3 regions of the Streptomyces glycanivorans genome follow, and region 1 is predicted to be linked to each of the others. Evidence: riboswitches for the same ligand, from Rfam matches in the RefSeq annotation. Region 1 holds a riboswitch; each other region holds the start of a gene.
What was found. Region 1 has a riboswitch for cyclic di-AMP ahead of P8A20_RS03350 (M23 family metallopeptidase). Riboswitches for the same ligand answer to the same signal wherever they lie in the genome.
Positions count from the first base shown of each region.

Region 2: linked by a shared signal. The riboswitch ahead of P8A20_RS21355 (LysM peptidoglycan-binding domain-containing protein) and the one ahead of P8A20_RS03350 (M23 family metallopeptidase) in region 1 are both predicted to bind cyclic di-AMP.
Region 3: linked by a shared signal. The riboswitch ahead of P8A20_RS08145 (transglycosylase SLT domain-containing protein) and the one ahead of P8A20_RS03350 (M23 family metallopeptidase) in region 1 are both predicted to bind cyclic di-AMP.

Region 1 covers NZ_CP120983.1:735,889-741,540, reverse strand. Annotated here, with positions in the region: gene P8A20_RS03370 (aspartate aminotransferase family protein) at 1-1,145, shown strand, start outside; gene P8A20_RS03365 (helix-turn-helix domain-containing protein) at 1,206-1,823, shown strand; gene P8A20_RS03360 (DUF6126 family protein) at 1,916-2,089, shown strand; gene P8A20_RS03355 (tyrosine-protein phosphatase) at 2,099-2,923, opposite strand; cyclic di-AMP (ydaO/yuaA leader) riboswitch at 3,337-3,497, shown strand; gene P8A20_RS03350 (M23 family metallopeptidase) at 3,501-4,403, shown strand; gene P8A20_RS03345 (SGNH/GDSL hydrolase family protein) at 4,567-5,394, shown strand; gene P8A20_RS03340 (STM4011 family radical SAM protein) at 5,464-5,652, opposite strand, start outside.
Region 2 covers NZ_CP120983.1:4,819,982-4,825,633, forward strand. Annotated here, with positions in the region: gene P8A20_RS21345 (cytochrome P450 family protein) at 1-322, shown strand, start outside; gene P8A20_RS21350 (transglycosylase family protein) at 428-1,423, shown strand; cyclic di-AMP (ydaO/yuaA leader) riboswitch at 1,714-1,887, shown strand; gene P8A20_RS21355 (LysM peptidoglycan-binding domain-containing protein) at 1,888-2,580, shown strand; gene eno (phosphopyruvate hydratase) at 2,909-4,195, shown strand; gene P8A20_RS21365 (FtsB family cell division protein) at 4,290-4,760, shown strand; gene P8A20_RS21370 (DUF501 domain-containing protein) at 4,849-5,391, shown strand; gene P8A20_RS21375 (Ppx/GppA phosphatase family protein) at 5,426-5,652, shown strand, end outside.
Region 3 covers NZ_CP120983.1:1,890,652-1,896,303, reverse strand. Annotated here, with positions in the region: gene P8A20_RS08170 (TetR/AcrR family transcriptional regulator) at 1-113, shown strand, start outside; gene P8A20_RS08165 (NAD(P)/FAD-dependent oxidoreductase) at 209-1,393, shown strand; gene P8A20_RS08160 (cytochrome P450) at 1,442-2,665, shown strand; gene P8A20_RS08155 (ferredoxin) at 2,719-2,910, shown strand; gene P8A20_RS08150 (hypothetical protein) at 3,651-3,881, opposite strand; cyclic di-AMP (ydaO/yuaA leader) riboswitch at 4,266-4,425, shown strand; gene P8A20_RS08145 (transglycosylase SLT domain-containing protein) at 4,428-5,282, shown strand; gene P8A20_RS08140 (hypothetical protein) at 5,518-5,652, shown strand, end outside.

The DNA.
Region 1 (5,652 bases):
CGCTCCATGACGTCCTGGACGCCTCGACGGCCGACCTCACCCGGTTCGACTGCCAGCCGCTGCCCGGACTGCTGGCGGAGAAGCTGCTCGCCCACAGCCCGCACATGGACCGGGTGTTCTTCGGGAACAGTGGCACCGAGGCGGTCGAGACCGCCCTGAAGTTCGCCCGGTACGCCACGGGCAAGCCGCGGATCCTCTACTGCGACCACGCCTTCCACGGGCTGACGACCGGCTCGCTCTCCGTCAACGGCGAGAAGGGCTTCCGGGACGGATTCGCGCCTCTGCTGCCCGACACGGCCATCGCGCTCGGCGACCTGGACGCGCTGCGACGCGAGCTGAAGCGTGGCGACGTCGCCGGGCTCGTCGTCGAGCCGATCCAGGGCAAGGGCGTCCACACCTCACCCCCCGGTTTCCTGCGGGAGGCACAGGAGCTGCTGCACCGGCACAAGGCCGTACTCATCGTGGACGAGGTGCAGACCGGGCTGGGCAGGACCGGAGACTTCTACGCCTACCAGCACGAGGAGGGGGTCGAGCCCGATCTGCTCTGCGTCGCCAAGGCCCTGTCCGGCGGCTACGTGCCGGTCGGCGCGACTCTCGGGAAGGACTGGATCTTCAAGCGCGTCTACTCGTCCATGGACCGAGTCCTGGTCCACTCGGCGAGCTTCGGATCCAACGCGCAGGCCATGGCCGCCGGGCTGGCCGTCCTCGCGGTGATGGAGGAGGAGGAGACCGTCGCGAACGCCCGTCGCACCGGTGACCTGCTGCGCGAACGCCTCGCCGCGCTCGTCGGACGCTACGAACTGCTGCACGAGGTCCGCGGACGAGGGCTGATGATCGGCATCGAGTTCGGCCGGCCCTCCTCTCTCAGGCTCCGAAGCCGGTGGGCGATGCTGCAGGCCGCCCGCAAGGGCCTCTTCGCGCAGATGGTCGTGGTGCCGCTGCTGCAGAAGCACCGGATCCTCACCCAGGTCTCCGGTGATCACCTGGAGGTGATCAAGCTGATCCCGCCGCTGGTCATCGGGGAGCCGGAGGTCGATCGTTTCGTGACCGCCTTCACCGCAGTCATGGACGACGCGCACAGTGGGGGTGGGCTGATGTGGGACTTCGGCAGGACCCTGGTGAAGCAGGCGGTCGCCAACCGCTGAGGATTTTGCCTCGGAGGCAACTTATTTGCCTCCGAGGAAAGATGCTGGCTCAATGGAGGCATGAATCCTCCTGACGGTGGGAGTGCCGACGAGCTTCCCGGGATCGCGCCACGCCTGCGCGACCTGCGCCGCAACCGTGGCCTCACCCTGGAGGCCGCGGCCGGGCGGGCGGGACTCTCCCCGGCCCACCTCTCCCGGCTCGAAACGGGCCGGAGGCAGCCCTCGCTGCCGATGCTGCTGGGCCTCGCCCGCGTCTACGGTACGACCGTCTCCGAGCTCCTGGGCGAGATCCCGCCCGAACGTGACGCGATCGTCCGCGGCGGCCCGCTCGAGGGTGTGGGCGGCACCGAAGGCGGCGGCTGGCTCTACCGCCAGGCCGGCGGCTCGGGCCGTGCCATGCAGGCACTGCGGGTGCGGGTCCCCTACGGCACCGAGGGAGACCTCGTCCGCGTCCATCCCGGAGAGGAGTGGCTGTACGTCCTCGACGGCCGGCTGCGTGTCGTGCTCGGGGACACCGTGCACGACCTCGACCCGGGTGACAGCGCGCACTTCGACTCACTCACCCCGCACCGGATCGCGGCGCTCGACATCGGTGGGGCGCGCCTGCTGTTCGTCCACACGCTGCTGCAGAGCCCGACCACCGACCTCTGCCTCGGCGGCGGGGCCCACCGGCTCTGATCCGGCGAGCCCCACGCCGTGCGACACCTTCGTCACGCGGACCGCAACCCCGACCGACACCCCGGCCCGGCAGGCCGGGAGAGAGGACTGACATGTCCGATTCGGAGCACTACGACCCCCTCACCCCGCGCCGGCCGAAGAGCGCGGACACCCAGGAGCGGCGGATGCCCCGTGGTGTCGTGATCCGGCTCTTCGCCTATCTGGTGGCCGGACACGTCGTCGCGGCCTTCCTCTTCCTCCTCTTCACGGTCGCCGGAAAGGGCTGAGCCTCGGGCTCACGCGTCCTCGACGAGCCGCTCGCGCAGCTTCGCGCGGGTCTCCGGGCTGATCTTCAGCCCATCGAGGAGGTAGCGGTCGGTGCTGCCCCAGACCTCCTCGATGGTCGAGAACGCCGCGGCCAGGTATTCGGCCTCTGCTCCGAAGAGCGGGTCGAGCAGTTCCATCACCTCGTCGGACATCCCCACCGGCGAGGTGTCGCTGCGCCGGACCTTGTAGCGGCGGTGCGCGTCGTTCGACTTGAGGTAGTCGGCCTCGATCGCCTCCTTCTCGACACCGACCGCCAGCAGCGCGACCGCGATCGAGAGGCCCGCGCGGTCCTTGCCCGCCGCGCAGTGCATCAGTGCCGGCACGCTGTCCTCCGCCAGCGCGTGGAGCACGCGGCTGTGTTCGGCGGTGCGGTCCTTGATGATCGAGCGGTACGAGGCGACCATCCGCTCCGTGCCCTTGCCGTCCGCCAGGATCGAGCGCAACTGCTGGATGTTCCCGTCGCGCACCAGCCGCCAGAACTCGGCGCCGTCGGCCGGGTCCGAAAGAGGAATGCTGACATTCCGGACGCCCGGCAGCTCCACGTCGAGGCCGTCCAGCTTGTGGTCGGCGGCATTGCGGAAATCGAAGATGGTGTGCAGGCCGAGCCCGGCGAGGAACGAGGCGTCGGCCTCGGTGGCGTTCGCGAGGTGACCGCTGCGGTAGAGCCGCCCGTGGCGCACGGTGCGGCCGTCCACGGTCGGAAGCCCGCCGACATCGCGGAAGTTGCGGACGCCGGTCAGGGCGACGTCCTTGGGTCCGTGGCCGGCCGGCGGGACCTCTGGCAGCTGCGTCACAAGGGCTCCTGGAGTGTCGGGCGTCGGCGCCGCTCGCCGACGGGGGCACGCTCGCGACGATACGACATGGCTGCATCAGGCAACCGTCTCGGTCATGGAGGCGGCGGGTCATCGGGCGGGAGGAGCGGCGACATGTCCGTATTGCTGCATTTAATAGAACATGCCCTGCTTGTAAGGGAGATGAGGTGAGGCGGGTGAGCGGGATCATATCCGTGACGGTGTGTGGTGAACGTGCCGATGGGTATTCCGGACCCCGCGCGGAAAGCCAAGATCCGTAATCCACGGAGTGTGACGGGAATTCCGCGACGGAAATGAAGCGTGGATTCCGGTTCGCAATCGGCGGCTTGTTCGCAGCATCCCGGCTCGCTTACGGTCACCATCAATCCGGACGGAACGCCTAATCCTGCCGCCGCCCGGAATCCGCACCGACTCACGTGTGGCAGGAGCGGGGGAACCAGGTAGGCCGCCGTCCGGAGCGATCCGGCACGGCTTGGGGTCAAGTCGCACTTAGTGCGGCCGGGCATCTCCAGTCCGAACCCGACAGCTCACCTCGCAGGCGCCGGAGAGGAAATCCCCCATGCCCGCAAAAGGCAAGCACCGTCGTACGAAGACCGGCCCGATCTCCCGAGGCGTCCTTGCCGCGGGGACCGGTGGCGCCGTTCTCGCCCTCCCGCTGATCGGCGCCACCGGCGCCCACGCCGCCGAGCAGGCGGCTCCGGCCAAGTCCGTCGCGGCCCAGAGCGCTCCCGCCTCGGCGGCGAAGAGCTCCCCGAAGACCTACTCCGTGGTCTCCGGTGACTACCTGGCCAAGATCGCTGCCGACCACGAGGTCAAGGGCGGCTGGCAGAAGCTGTACAAGGACAACCGTGACGTCGTCGGCGAGAACCCGAGCCTGATCCTCCCGGGCATGAAGCTGACGCTCGGCGCCAAGGCGTCCGGCTCCTCGGAGGCCGCACCCTCCAAGGCAGCCCCGTCGACGGCGAAGAAGTCCGCCCCGGCCGAGAAGGCTCCGGCCCCGGCCCAGGAGGCCGCCGCGAAGACCGCCGACTCCAGCGCGTCGGAGAGCACCGCCTCCGGCTGGACCACTCCGGTCGAGAACCCCAACGTCACCACCCAGTACCGCGCCTCCGGCGCCAGCTGGTCCAGCGGCTACCACACCGGCTCCGACTTCCAGGCGGCCTCCGGCACCAGCGTCCGGTCCATCGGCGATGGCACCGTGGTGTCCGCCGGCTGGAGCGGCTCGTACGGCAACGAGGTCGTCATCCAGCACAGCGACGGGATGTACTCGCAGTACGCCCACCTGTCCTCGCTCGAGGTCTCGACCGGCCAGACCGTCACCGGCGGCCAGCAGATCGGCCTCTCCGGCTCCACCGGCAACTCCACCGGCCCGCACCTCCACTTCGAGGTCCGGACCGGTCCGAGCTACGGCTCGGACGTCGACCCGATCGCCTACCTGCGCTCGCACGGCGTGTCCGTCTGAGGCACACCACCTGAGGGTCGAGGAGAGGGGCGGTGCGCCGGGGCGCACCGCCCCTCTCCTTATTCCTGCTTTACCAAAAACTGACCGGGTGGTCTTTCTCACCAACCGTCAACCCCTTATTACGGTCGCGTAGGTCACATTCGAAGGTGCAAGATAAGCCCTTGTGGCAGACGATTCGAGAAACAACAGACGAGGCATCATCGGGTCGTACGCGGCGATCGGCGACAGCTTCACCGAGGGCGTCGGAGACCCCGGCCCCGGCGGGACCCTCGTCGGCTGGGCGGACCGGTTCGCGGTCCTCCTCGCGGACCAGCTCCCGGTCCCCGATGCGATGGTCGGGCCCGTGGACGACCCGCACGGGAATTTCCGGTACGCCAATCTCGCCGTACGCGGACGCCTCCTCGACCAGATAGTCGAGGAACAGGTCCCCCGCGCCAAGGAGCTGGCACCTGATCTGGTGAGCTTCTGCGCGGGCGGCAACGACATCCTCCGTCCCGGTTCCGACCCGGACGACGTGGCCGAACGCTTCGAGCGTGCGGTGGCCGACCTGACGCAATCGGTCGGTACCGTCTTGGTCACCACCGGCTTCGACACCCGTGGCATCCCTGTCCTCAAGCACCTGCGGGGCAAGATCGCCATGTACACCGCGCACGTCCGGTCGATCGCCGACCGTTACGACTGCCCGGTCCTGGACCTGTGGTCCCTGCGGTCCGTGCAGGACAGGCGGGCCTGGGACAACGACCGGCTGCACCTCTCGGCGGAGGGACACACCCGGGTCGCGCTGCGCGCCGCCCAGGTCCTCGGCCTCGACGTGCCGGCCGACCCCGACCAGGTGTGGCCCCCGCAGGCTCAGCGCGGGACGCTGGAGGTGCGGCGGGACGACATCCAGTGGGCGCGGGAGTACCTGGTCCCGTGGATCGGCCGCAGGCTGCGCGGGGAGTCCTCGGGTGACCACGTCGAGGCCAAGCGCCCCGACCTGCTGCCGCTCTGACCGCGCGGAACCCGGCGCCTCGTCGGACTCCGCCGACCCTCCGGGGCTGTCGGACCCCGACGCTTCCCGTCAGCGGCCGACGAACGGGAGCAGACTCCGGGACGGGCCTGGTGACACGGGTCCGTCCGGAGCGGCTGCCGGCACCGGTCCGGCGGGTGAGGGCGTGCAGACGGGCACCAGTGCAGGGCGCGCGAGCACCTGTGCCGGGTCCGCGAGCACCCGCGCCGGGTCCGCGGGTATCCGCTCCAGCACTCCGCC
Region 2 (5,652 bases), 4.1 Mb from region 1:
CGTACTCGTGGTTCTGGCCGCCGCGGATCGGGATCCGGACAGATTCCAGAATGCGGACACCCTGGATCTCGCTCGGAGTGACAATCAGCATCTGGGCTACGGCCACGGAATCCACTACTGCCTGGGAGCTCCGCTGGCCCGTCTGGAGGGTCAGGTGGCTCTGGCGACGCTGCTGCGACGCCTCCCCGACCTGCGGCTCGCTGCGGAACCTGCCGATTTGCGCTGGCGTGGCGGGCTCATCATGCGTGGACTGCGCACCCTTCCGGTGGAGTTCGGTCCCGGACGGCCGGCCGGTAAAGGTGACACGCTGTCAACTCTGTGACTTTCACGTGATCTCCGCTGCATCGACTTGTGACACACGTTCGAGTACGGCTAGGTTCACCGTTCGACTCACCCGTCACATGTCAGTCACACGGAAGGCAATCCCATGGGCTCCGCGACCGGCAGACACCGTCGCCCTCGCCAGGCACCCGCCATCGTCGTCGCCGCAGGCGTCACCGGCTCGGCCATCGCCATCCCCCTGCTCGGTGCGGGCGGCGCTCAAGCCGCCGACGCGTCGACCTGGGACCGGGTCGCCGAATGCGAGAGCGGCGGCATGTGGAGTGCCGACCTGGGCAACGGCTACTACGGCGGCCTGCAGTTCTCGGAGGACACCTGGAGTGCCTACGGCGGCACGGCGTACGCGTCCCGCGCCGACCTCGCGAGCCGCTCGCAGCAGATATCGGTCGCCGAGAAGGTGCTGGAGGACAAGGGGCCGCAGGCGTGGCCCAGCTGCGCCGTGATCTCCGGGCTGGCCCTGGACGGGACGCTGCCGGGCATCGACCCGGGCGGCGATCCGTCGGCGGAGGACTCCGACACCGCTACCGGGACCCCGTCCTCCGAGGCGTCGGATCCGGCCGGATCGGCGGACGACGCGGAGTCGGAGGACGAGGCGGACGAGAAGGGCGAGTCCAAGGGCAACGCCGCCGGCGACACGGCGGACGCGAGCGACGACGCGGGCAGCACCGACGCGTCGCCGTCCGCCACCCCGTCCCCCGAGGCGTCCGAGACGTCCGGCGCGGCGAAGGGTGGTCACGCCGCGAAGGGTGACGCCGAGACGGGCGGGAAGCACCGTGGCACCCCGGCTCCCGAGGGCAGCACCGGGTCGGAGCTGGACGAGGGGCGCGAGTCCGGCCGGCACGCCTCCCGGGGCGACTCCGAGGCCCGTCAGGGCGCCGAGGAGGCGTACACGGTCCGAGAGGGCGACAACCTCTGGGCGATCGCCGACGCGCAGGAGCTCTCCGGTGGCTGGACCGCTCTCTACGAGGCCAACAAGGACGAGCTGGGCTCCGACCCCGACCTCATCCTGCCCGGCCAGAGCCTGAACCTCGGTCTCGTGACGGATGCGCAGGACTCCGCGGCGGAGACGGCCGCGGCCAACTGATCAAAAGCGGGAAAACACCCCGAAAGTGGGGGTAGTTAAGAGACCTATGTCCACTTATGCGTAAGTGAGACATGGGTCTCTTTGCTTCAACTGGCACGCCCCGTCCGTCCGGTCCGTCCACTTTGGCCATGACCTGCGAAAACGGACCATGAGGCTGGACCGTTAAGGGCTGATTGGCCGTTATGTCCATCTTTGAATGTGGGGGTTGCGTGTGTCTACGGTCGGAGCCGCTCGCACCGCGGGCACCTTCGACCGTCACGCCGAATCCTGCCGTCGGCCGAAGGGGACCGACGCGTAAAGCGCCGTAGGCAGGAGCGGGGGACCCAGGTAAGTGCCGGCATTCCGGCCGTCGGAGGACGGGCGGGGGACCGGCTGGGGGTGAAGCCGTCCGCGAGTGCGGGTGGCCGGGCAACTCACAGGCCCGAACCCGACAGCTCACCTCGTAGGCGTCGGTGAGGAGAACCATGCTGCTTTCCAGCAAGGGCAAGCACCGTCGCCCGTCCAAGGCCGTTCGCATCGCGACCCTGGCCGGTGTCACCGGTGCCGCCGTCGCGGTCCCGCTGATGGGCGCGACCGGTGCCTCCGCCGCCTCCGTCGACACCTGGGACGCCGTCGCCCAGTGCGAGTCCGGTGGCAACTGGTCCATCAACACGGGCAACGGCTACTACGGCGGTCTGCAGTTCTCGCAGTCCAGCTGGGCCGCGGCCGGCGGTACGCAGTACGCCGCCCGCGCCGACCTGGCCACCAAGGGCCAGCAGATAGCCGCCGCCGAGAAGCTCCTCGACCTGCAGGGCCCGGGTGCCTGGGCCTGCGCCGGTGCCGGCGGCCTGACGAACGACGGTGTGGACCCGGGCGTCGACACCGGCTCCGCGAAGAACGGCGACACGGACCCGCAGGCCGCGCCGGAGCGCAAGGCCGAGCAGCCCACCACGCGCAGCGAGAAGCGCACGGCTCCCGAGAAGACCGTCACCACCCCGACCGGCCAGAAGGTCGAGAAGGGTGACGGCGAGTACAAGGTGAAGGCCGGCGACACCCTGAGCAAGATCGCCGACGCGAAGAAGGTCAAGGGTGGCTGGGAGAAGCTCTTCAAGCTGAACGACGACATCGTCGACGACGCGAACCTGATCTTCCCGGGTCAGCAGCTCCACCTGAAGTAGTCGGAAACGGCCCGGGGTCCCCCTCCTGCCCCGGCGGCCCGGCCCGGCGCGCATACCCCCCGCGCGCCGGGCCGTGGCCGTGTCAGGGCCCCTCGGTGGGCGTGATCCGTGCGCGGCCGCCTGCCCGCCCCGGGGGGCCGGCGTTCAATTCTTGTGGTTACTTGCCAGTAGAATTCTGGAGCTTTGCCCGTTATGCAGGTCCTTGGGTCCTTTTTCGTCCCAGGGGACGGGCTGGCGGCCGACGCAGCGGGCCGAGACGGTTAGGCTCGTGGCGCAAGGCCACAGTGACCCTGCCCAACCAGTGTCAGATCCCAGAAGGAGATGCCTCGTGCCGTCCATCGACGTCGTCGTAGCCAGGGAAATCCTCGACTCCCGGGGTAACCCCACGGTCGAGGTCGAGGTTGGCCTCGACGACGGCAGCACGGGACGTGCTGCTGTTCCGTCCGGCGCCTCCACCGGCGCGTTCGAGGCCATTGAGCTTCGCGACGGTGACCCCAACCGCTACCAGGGCAAGGGCGTCGAGAAGGCCGTCCTCGCCGTGATCGAGCAGATCGGCCCGGAGCTCGTCGGCTACGACGCCACCGAGCAGCGCCTCATCGACCAGGCGATGTTCGACCTGGACGCCACCGAGAACAAGGGCTCCCTCGGCGCCAACGCCATCCTCGGTGTCTCGCTGGCCGTGGCGCACGCCGCGTCCGAGGCCTCCGACCTCCCGCTGTTCCGCTACCTCGGCGGCCCGAACGCGCACCTGCTGCCCGTTCCGATGATGAACATCCTGAACGGCGGCTCGCACGCCGACTCCAACGTGGACATCCAGGAGTTCATGATCGCGCCGATCGGCGCCGAGTCCTTCTCCGAGGCCCTTCGCTGGGGCGCGGAGATCTACCACACGCTGAAGAAGGTCCTGAAGACCAAGGGCCTGTCCACCGGTCTCGGTGACGAGGGCGGCTTCGCCCCCAACCTCGAGTCGAACCGCGCCGCCCTCGACCTCATCCTCGAGGCCGTCAAGGAGGCCGGTTACGTCCCGGGCCGCGACATCGCGCTCGCGCTCGACGTCGCCGCGTCCGAGTTCTACAAGGACGGCGTCTACGAGTTCGAGGGCAAGTCCCGTTCGGCCGCCGAGATGACGGAGTACTACGAGGAGCTCGTCTCCGCGTACCCGCTGGTCTCCATCGAGGACCCGCTGTACGAGGACGACTGGGCGGGCTGGAAGGTCATCACCGACAAGCTCGGCTCCAAGGTGCAGATCGTCGGTGACGACCTGTTCGTCACCAACCCCGAGCGCCTCGCCCGCGGTATCGAGGAGGGCTCGGCCAACGCCCTGCTCGTCAAGGTCAACCAGATCGGTTCGCTGACCGAGACCCTCGACGCCGTCGAGCTGGCCCAGCGCAACGGCTTCAAGTGCATGATGTCCCACCGCTCCGGTGAGACCGAGGACGTCACCATCGCCGACCTCGCCGTCGCCGTGAACTGTGGCCAGATCAAGACCGGCGCCCCGGCCCGCTCGGACCGCGTCGCCAAGTACAACCAGCTGCTGCGCATCGAGGAGATCCTCGACGACGCCGCGGTCTACGCCGGGCGTTCGGCGTTCCCGCGGTTCCGCTACGAGGGCTGACAGCCCGAGTCCGGAGCACCAGCCTCCGTCCGTCCCCGCATCCGGTCCCGTACCGTGTGCGGGGACGGACGTGCGTAACGGGGAGGCGTGAGACATGGCCGGGAAGGACCGCGACCGGTTCTCCACCGCGACCAGGCTGCGGCTGCTGGGGGAGCAGACGGCGGCCCGCGTCTACCGGTCCCAGAACCGCCGCCAGGCCCGGCGCTCCCGGCTCACCGGCCGGGCCGCGTTCCTCGCGCTGATCGTCTGCTCGCTGGTGGTCGCCCTCGCGTACCCCATGCGGCAGTACATCTCCCAGCGCGACCAGATCGCCGAACAGGAGAGGCTCTCGCAGGAGGCCCACCGGCGGACCGAGGAGCTGCGTGACGAGAAGGCGCGGCTCAAGGACGACGCGTACGTCCGCCGCCTCGCGCGCCAGCACCTGCACTACGTGCTGCCCGGGGAGACCGGCTACACGGTGGTCGACCCGGACGCGGCCGACGTGCGCCGGGGCGAGCCGGGGGCGACGGGGCGGCCCTGGCACTCGAACCTCTGGGACGGCGTCGACAGCGCCGACCGGGAATGACCCCGCACCGTTACGGGACCGTGGGCACGCGCCGTGCCCCGTCCCCGCACCGATTCATACAGTCCGACCGATGACATTCAAGGCAGGCATGGACACGCCCCCTCCGCAGACCGAATCCACCACGCCCACCGCCGCGGACATCGCCGCGTTCGAGCTCCAGCTCGGCCGGCCGCCGCGTGGGCTGCGCGCCATCGCGCACCGCTGCCCGTGCGGCAACCCGGACGTGGTCGAGACGCAGCCCCGTCTGGAGGACGGCACGCCGTTCCCGACGACGTACTACCTGACCTGCCCGCGCGCCGCTTCGGCGATCGGCACGCTGGAGGCCAACGGGGTCATGAAGGAGATGACCGAGCGCCTGGCGACGGACCCCGAGCTGGCCGCCGCCTACCGCGCCGCGCACGAGGACTACATCGCCCGCCGTGACGCCATCGAGGTGCTGGAGGGTTTCCCGAGCGCCGGCGGAATGCCGGACCGTGTGAAGTGCCTGCACGTCCTGGTCGGCCACTCTCTGGTGGCGGGCCCCGGGGTGAACCCGCTGGGCGACGAGGCGATCGCGATGCTGCCGGAGTGGTGGGCGAAGGGCCCGTGCGTCACGCCGTGCTCCCCCGCAGCCGGCTCCGACGCGTCCTGACCCTCCGCGGTACCCGTACAACCACAGGAGCCCCATGACCCGCGTTGCCGCCATCGACTGCGGTACCAACTCCATCCGCCTGCTCGTGGCGGACGTGGACCCCGCCACCGGAGACTTCACCGAGCTCGACCGCCGGATGCGGATCGTCCGGCTCGGCCAGGGTGTCGACCGCACCGGCCGGCTGGCCCCCGAGGCGCTGGAGCGCACCCTCGACGCCTGCCGTGACTACGCGGCCGCGATCAAGGAGCTCGGTGCCGAGCG
Region 3 (5,652 bases), 1.2 Mb from region 1:
GCGCTCTCGCCGCGAACGCCTCCACACCACGCGCGAACTGGCACGACACCGCCACCGGCCTGATCGACGCAGTCGTCGGACTCTGGACGGCACCGGTCACGCCCCGCCGCTGACCTCTCCCGGCTTCACCGACGGCCCGACCACCATGTCCCCCACCTGAGCTCCGGCGCCCCGATCCGGGCTGTCCCGAGCCGAGAACAGAGGCTCCATGACCCCCTCCCGCGTTCTCGTCGTCGGCGCGTCCGCCGCCGGGCTGGCGACCGCGGAGGCGCTGCGCCGCAAGGGCTTCAGCGGCACGCTGACGCTGCTCGGCGACGAACCGCACCCGCCCTACGACCGCCCTCCCCTCTCCAAGCAGATCCTGGCCGGCAGCAGGACCCCCGACACCACCCGGCTGCGGACCCCCGAATTGCTGGCGGCCCTGGACGCCGAACTGCTCCTCGGTGACCCGGCGGTCCACCTCGATCCCCCGACACGGACGGTGCGTACCGCGTCCGGGCGTGAACTGAGCGCCGACGCCGTCGTCGTCGCCACCGGACTACGGGCGAGGACCCTGCCCGGCACCGACGCCGAGGGCGTGCACGTACTGAGGACGCTCGACGACGCCCTCGCGCTGCGGTCCGCACTGCTGGCCGCGCGGCGGCTCGTCGTGGTCGGCGAAGGGGTGCTCGGCTGCGAGATCGCCGCCACCGCGCGCTCCATGGGCCTGGACGTCACCCTGGCAGGCCCCCGGCCGGGGCCCATGCTCACCCAGTTCGGACCCGTGGTGTCCGAACTGCTCGCCGCGCTGCACACCGGGCACGGTGTGCACCTGCGGCTGGGCCACGCGGTCACCGGACCGACCACCGCGGAGGGCCGGGTCACCGGGGTGCGCCTGGACACCGACGAGGTGCTGCCCGCCGACGTGGTGGCCGTCGCCATCGGGGGAGACCCCGCCACCGGCTGGCTGGCGGACAGCGGGCTGCGCGTCGGGAACGGACTCGTCTGCGACTCCCGCTGCCGGGCGGCGGAGGGAATCTACGCCGTCGGCGACGTGGCCGCCTGGCACCACGAGCTCTTCGACGCCCCCATGCGCCTGGAGAACCGTACGAACGCCACCGAGCAGGCCGTCGCCGTCGCCGACAACATCCTCGGCGCCGACCGGCCCTACGTCCCCGTGCCCTACTTCTGGACCGATCAGTTCGACGCCCGCATCCAGGCCCACGGCCGGCTCGGGCCGGACGCCGACGTGACCGTGGTGGAGGGCGATCCGGAGACCGGGCGTTTCGTCGCCCGCTACGAGCGCGACGGCAAGGTCACGGGCGTTCTCGGCTGGAGCATGCCCAAGCAGGCGCGACTGCGCCGCCAGGAGATCGGCGGCCCGGCCCCGACCCTCGAACCGTCCGCGCCGTGACCACGGCCGACGGCACGTCAGCCACCCGCACGACGAAGTGAGGAATCGATGACCAGCACGGTAAGCACGGGAGGGGCGCACGCGCCCTCGGCCCCGGAATTCCCGATGCCCAGGGCCGCGGGCTGCCCGTTCGACCCGCCGCCCGCCCTGAAGGAGGAACAGGAGCAGGGGTCGCTCAGGAAGGTCCGGCTGTGGGACGGGACCACACCCTGGCTGGTCACCCGCTACACCGAACAGCGCGCCCTCCTGTCAGACCCGAGGACCAGCGCGGACATCACCCGCCCCGGCTACCCCAGTTCCGCGCCGGTGCGGGGGTCGAGCTTCAGCTTCATCCTCATGGACGACCCCGAACACGCCCGTCAGCGGCGCATGGTCACGGCCCCCTTCACGATCAAGCGGGTCGAGGCGATGCGCCCGGCCGTCCAGAAGATCGTGGACGGTCTGATCGACGACATGCTGGCGGGCCCCCCACAGGCCGACCTCGTCCAGGCCTTCGCCCTCCCGGTCCCGTCGCTCGTGATCTGCGAACTGCTCGGGGTTCCCTACGCCGACCACGACTTCTTCCAGGAGAACAGCAAGACCCTCATCAGCCGCAGCGCGGCACCCGAGGAGCGGGGCGCGGCCCACGCCAACCTGATCGGCTACCTGGACGAGCTGATGGGCGACAAGATCGCCCGGCCCGCCGACGACCTCCTTTCAGGGCTCGGCGCCCGCGTCGGGGCCGGGGAACTGTCCCGCCGTCAGGCGGCGGAGATGGGCGTGCTCCTCCTGCTCGCCGGACACGAGACCACCGCCAACATGATCGCTCTGGGCACCCTCGCCCTGCTCGAGCACCCCGACCAGCTCACCCTGCTCCGCGACTCCGACGACCCGAAGACGGTCGCCGGCGCCGTCGAGGAGCTGCTGCGCTATCTCAACATCACCCACGGGGGCCGCCGTCGCGTGGCCGTCGAGGACATCGAGATCGGCGGCGAGGTCATCCGGGCCGGCGAGGGGATCATCGTGCCCAACGACATCGGCAACCGTGACCCCGATGTCTTCGCCGACCCCGACCGGCTCGACATCGGGCGGGACGCACGGCGTCACGTCGCCTTCGGTTTCGGAGTGCACCAGTGCCTGGGACAGCCCCTGGCCCGCATGGAACTCCAGGTCGTCTACAGCACCCTCTACCGGCGCATCCCGACCCTCCGCCTGGACGCCGGCCTGGAGGACCTCTCCTTCAAGCACGACGGGTCCGTGTACGGCGTGTACGAACTGCCCGTGGCCTGGTGACCTCCCGGGCACCCGCCCCACCCCACAGCGGACATCACGACGAAGGAGTGCCCATGAAAGTGATTCTCGACCAGGACAAGTGCGTGGCGTCAGGGCAGTGTGTCGTCGCCGCGGACGATGTGTTCGACCAGGACGACGACGGAATCGCCGTACTGCTCGACCCCAACCCGTCGTCGGACCGTGCCGACGACGTCGAGCAGGCCGCAGCCGTCTGCCCCGCCCTCGCCATCCGGATCCTGGGCTGACCTGAGGGGCCGTCCCGCCGCTCACCGCCGCGGGACAGGCGCGCCCGGACGTTCCTACGGGACGGGCAGGAGCTCGCCCGTGGCGGCCCGGGACTCGACGGCGCGGTGCGCCTGATCAGCGTTCCCGCATGTCCGGGCCCGGGTCCGCGCCGGTGAGGGCCCCGAGGTGGAAAGGGCCTTCCCGTGGCGGCGCACGACGTCCATCGGCGCCCTGACGGCGGCCTCGCCGCCGCCGTCGAACACACGGTGGACGCCTTCGTGGCACCCGTCAGCTCCACGACGGGTGCCACGAAGGCGTTCCCGGTGGACACGACGACGTGGTCCGCACCGCCGCGCCGGGCCGACTCCGCGTTCTCCTCTGTGGAGGTGAGCCCGATGTCCGTGGCTCCCCGGGGCCTGGTCAACCGCGTCAGCTCCTGTCCCGGGCCTACCGGACGCCGAGTGGACCGGCGTCGCCCGCCCCGGCACGACCGGGGAGCCTCCGGTGACGAAGCGATGTGCCGTGACGCCCCGCACCATCAGGCCGGCCGCACCGGTCACCGCGGTCCCGGGCGGAGTGCCCATCCTGTTGTCCGCCCGCCGGATCACCTCTCTCGACGCGGACCTCGGACACCGCTCTCGGCCTGCTGAGGGTCCCGGCAGCCGCGACGCCTCCGTCCGTGGCCTGACGGCCGGGTCAGGGCCCCGGAGGACGGCCGGCCCGGAGCCCCCGGCGGCCCCCGGGCGGGCCCCTGGGCCACTCAGTGCGGTTTCCAGCTGAGCTTGCCGCCCCCCACCCAGCGGACCGCGGCCGGGTCGTCGAGGTCGTGGACCGGGATCCCGGCCGTCGCGGCGGCGATCAGCACGTCCGTCATGGCGGTCGCGCTCCCGATGACCTCTCCGTCGATCTCCACCACGCGGAAGGGCGGATCCCCGGGCTGAACGGGCAGGACGGTGATCCGCGGGGCCGAGGCGTGAGGGTTCTCAGTCATGGCGGATCGGTTCCACGCCGGCGTTCCAGGTATGCGGGACGGCTTCAGGCATGAGTCGTATGCCCGTTTTAGTACGTTTTTAGAATTTAATCCCGTAATCCATAAAAGGCCATTTCGTGTGACCTGAACCCCTTCGCGTTGGAGCAAATCGCCCGAATCGGACTTCGTGACCAGGGTCACCTTATGCGGCCCGGACGCGGGAGGGTGGCAGTCGGTTCCCTTCTGCGCCAAGAGGAATGGATGGCGCGATGTGGGGTGGATTACATGAATTCCCGTGAATTGATCTTGCGAATGAATTGTGATCACTGAACCAGGCTTGTTCCTTTCCCTATTTCTCGCCTACGGTCACCATCACTCCGGGCGGAACGCCGAATCCTGCCGCCGCCCGATTACCCGACCACTTCTCGTACGGCAGGAGCGGGGGACCCAAGTAAGTGCCGATCCGGTTTCCGGAGCGGCTCGGGGTGAAGTCGCATTCATGTGCGGCCGGGCATCTCCAGCCCGAACCCGACAGCTCACTTCGCAGGCGACGGAGAGGAATTCAGCATGCCCGAAATCGGTAAGCCCCGTCGTTTTAGGACCAGTTCGCTCACTCGCGGCATCATCGCCGTGACCACGGGCGGAGCCGCCCTGGCCCTCCCCGTGATCGGTGCGACCAGCGCCTTCGCGGCCCCGGCCCAGTCGCCCGCCGTCGAAAAGGCTGCGACCTCGACTGCCGCGTCCGGCAAGGGAATTGCAGCGCAGAAGTCCGAGGCCACCACCTATTCCGTGATCTTGGGTGACACCCTCGCCAAGATCGCTCGCGAGCATTCGGTGAACGGTGGCTGGAAGGCTCTGTACGAGGACAACCAGAAGGCTGTCGGCGGAAACCCGGACCTGATTCACCCCGGTCTGAAGCTGACGATCGGCGCCAAGGCCGACAACAAGTCGGAGAAGGCCGAGTCCAAGGCCTCCGCGTCCTCCGACCGCGCCGAGAAGAGTGCCGACCGCGCCGACCGCTCGGAGCGCACGGACACCTCCCTCGCCGCGGAGGGCGCCCCCGCCGCCGAGGCCGCTCCCGCCGCCGAGCCGGTCAGCTACACGAACGACCTCGACGGCTGGATCAAGGAGTCGCTCGCCGTCATGGCGGAGCACGGCATCCCCGGCACCTACGAGGGCATCCACCGCAACATCATCCGTGAGTCCGCGGGTGACCCCCAGGCGATCAACAACTGGGACATCAACGCGATCAACGGCGTCCCGTCCAAGGGGCTGCTCCAGGTCATCGACCCGACCTTCCAGGCCTACCACGTGCCCGGTACGTCGACGGACAGCTACGACCCGGTCGCCAACATCACGGCCGCGTGCAACTACGCCGCGGACAAGTACGGTTCGATCGACAACGTCTTCGGGGCCTACTGAGTCCTCGCCCAGGCGAAACCTCCGGCACGCGGGTGCGTGACGGAGGGACCGGAACGACGGGTGGTACGGGTTCGGCGGAACCCGTACCACCCGTCGTTCCGTTGTCCGGGGCCGTCCGTGTCCGAGGTCACCGGACCGCGGTGTCAGGCAGGACGGGGCGGGCGGTGTCCCGACGACAGGCCCGGCGGGGCAGGCCGACTGGTCTCGTACAGGTTCGTCGTCCATACTGCCCGCCGTGGAGCAGCGCATAGATTCGAACACCAAGCCCGAGTTCGCCGCGGGGACAGATCCGGCGTACATCCCAGGCCTGACGGCCCCTGCCCCCGCGCGGACGGAGGCGGAAGCGGAGGAGGCGGAGCCCGAGGGGGTC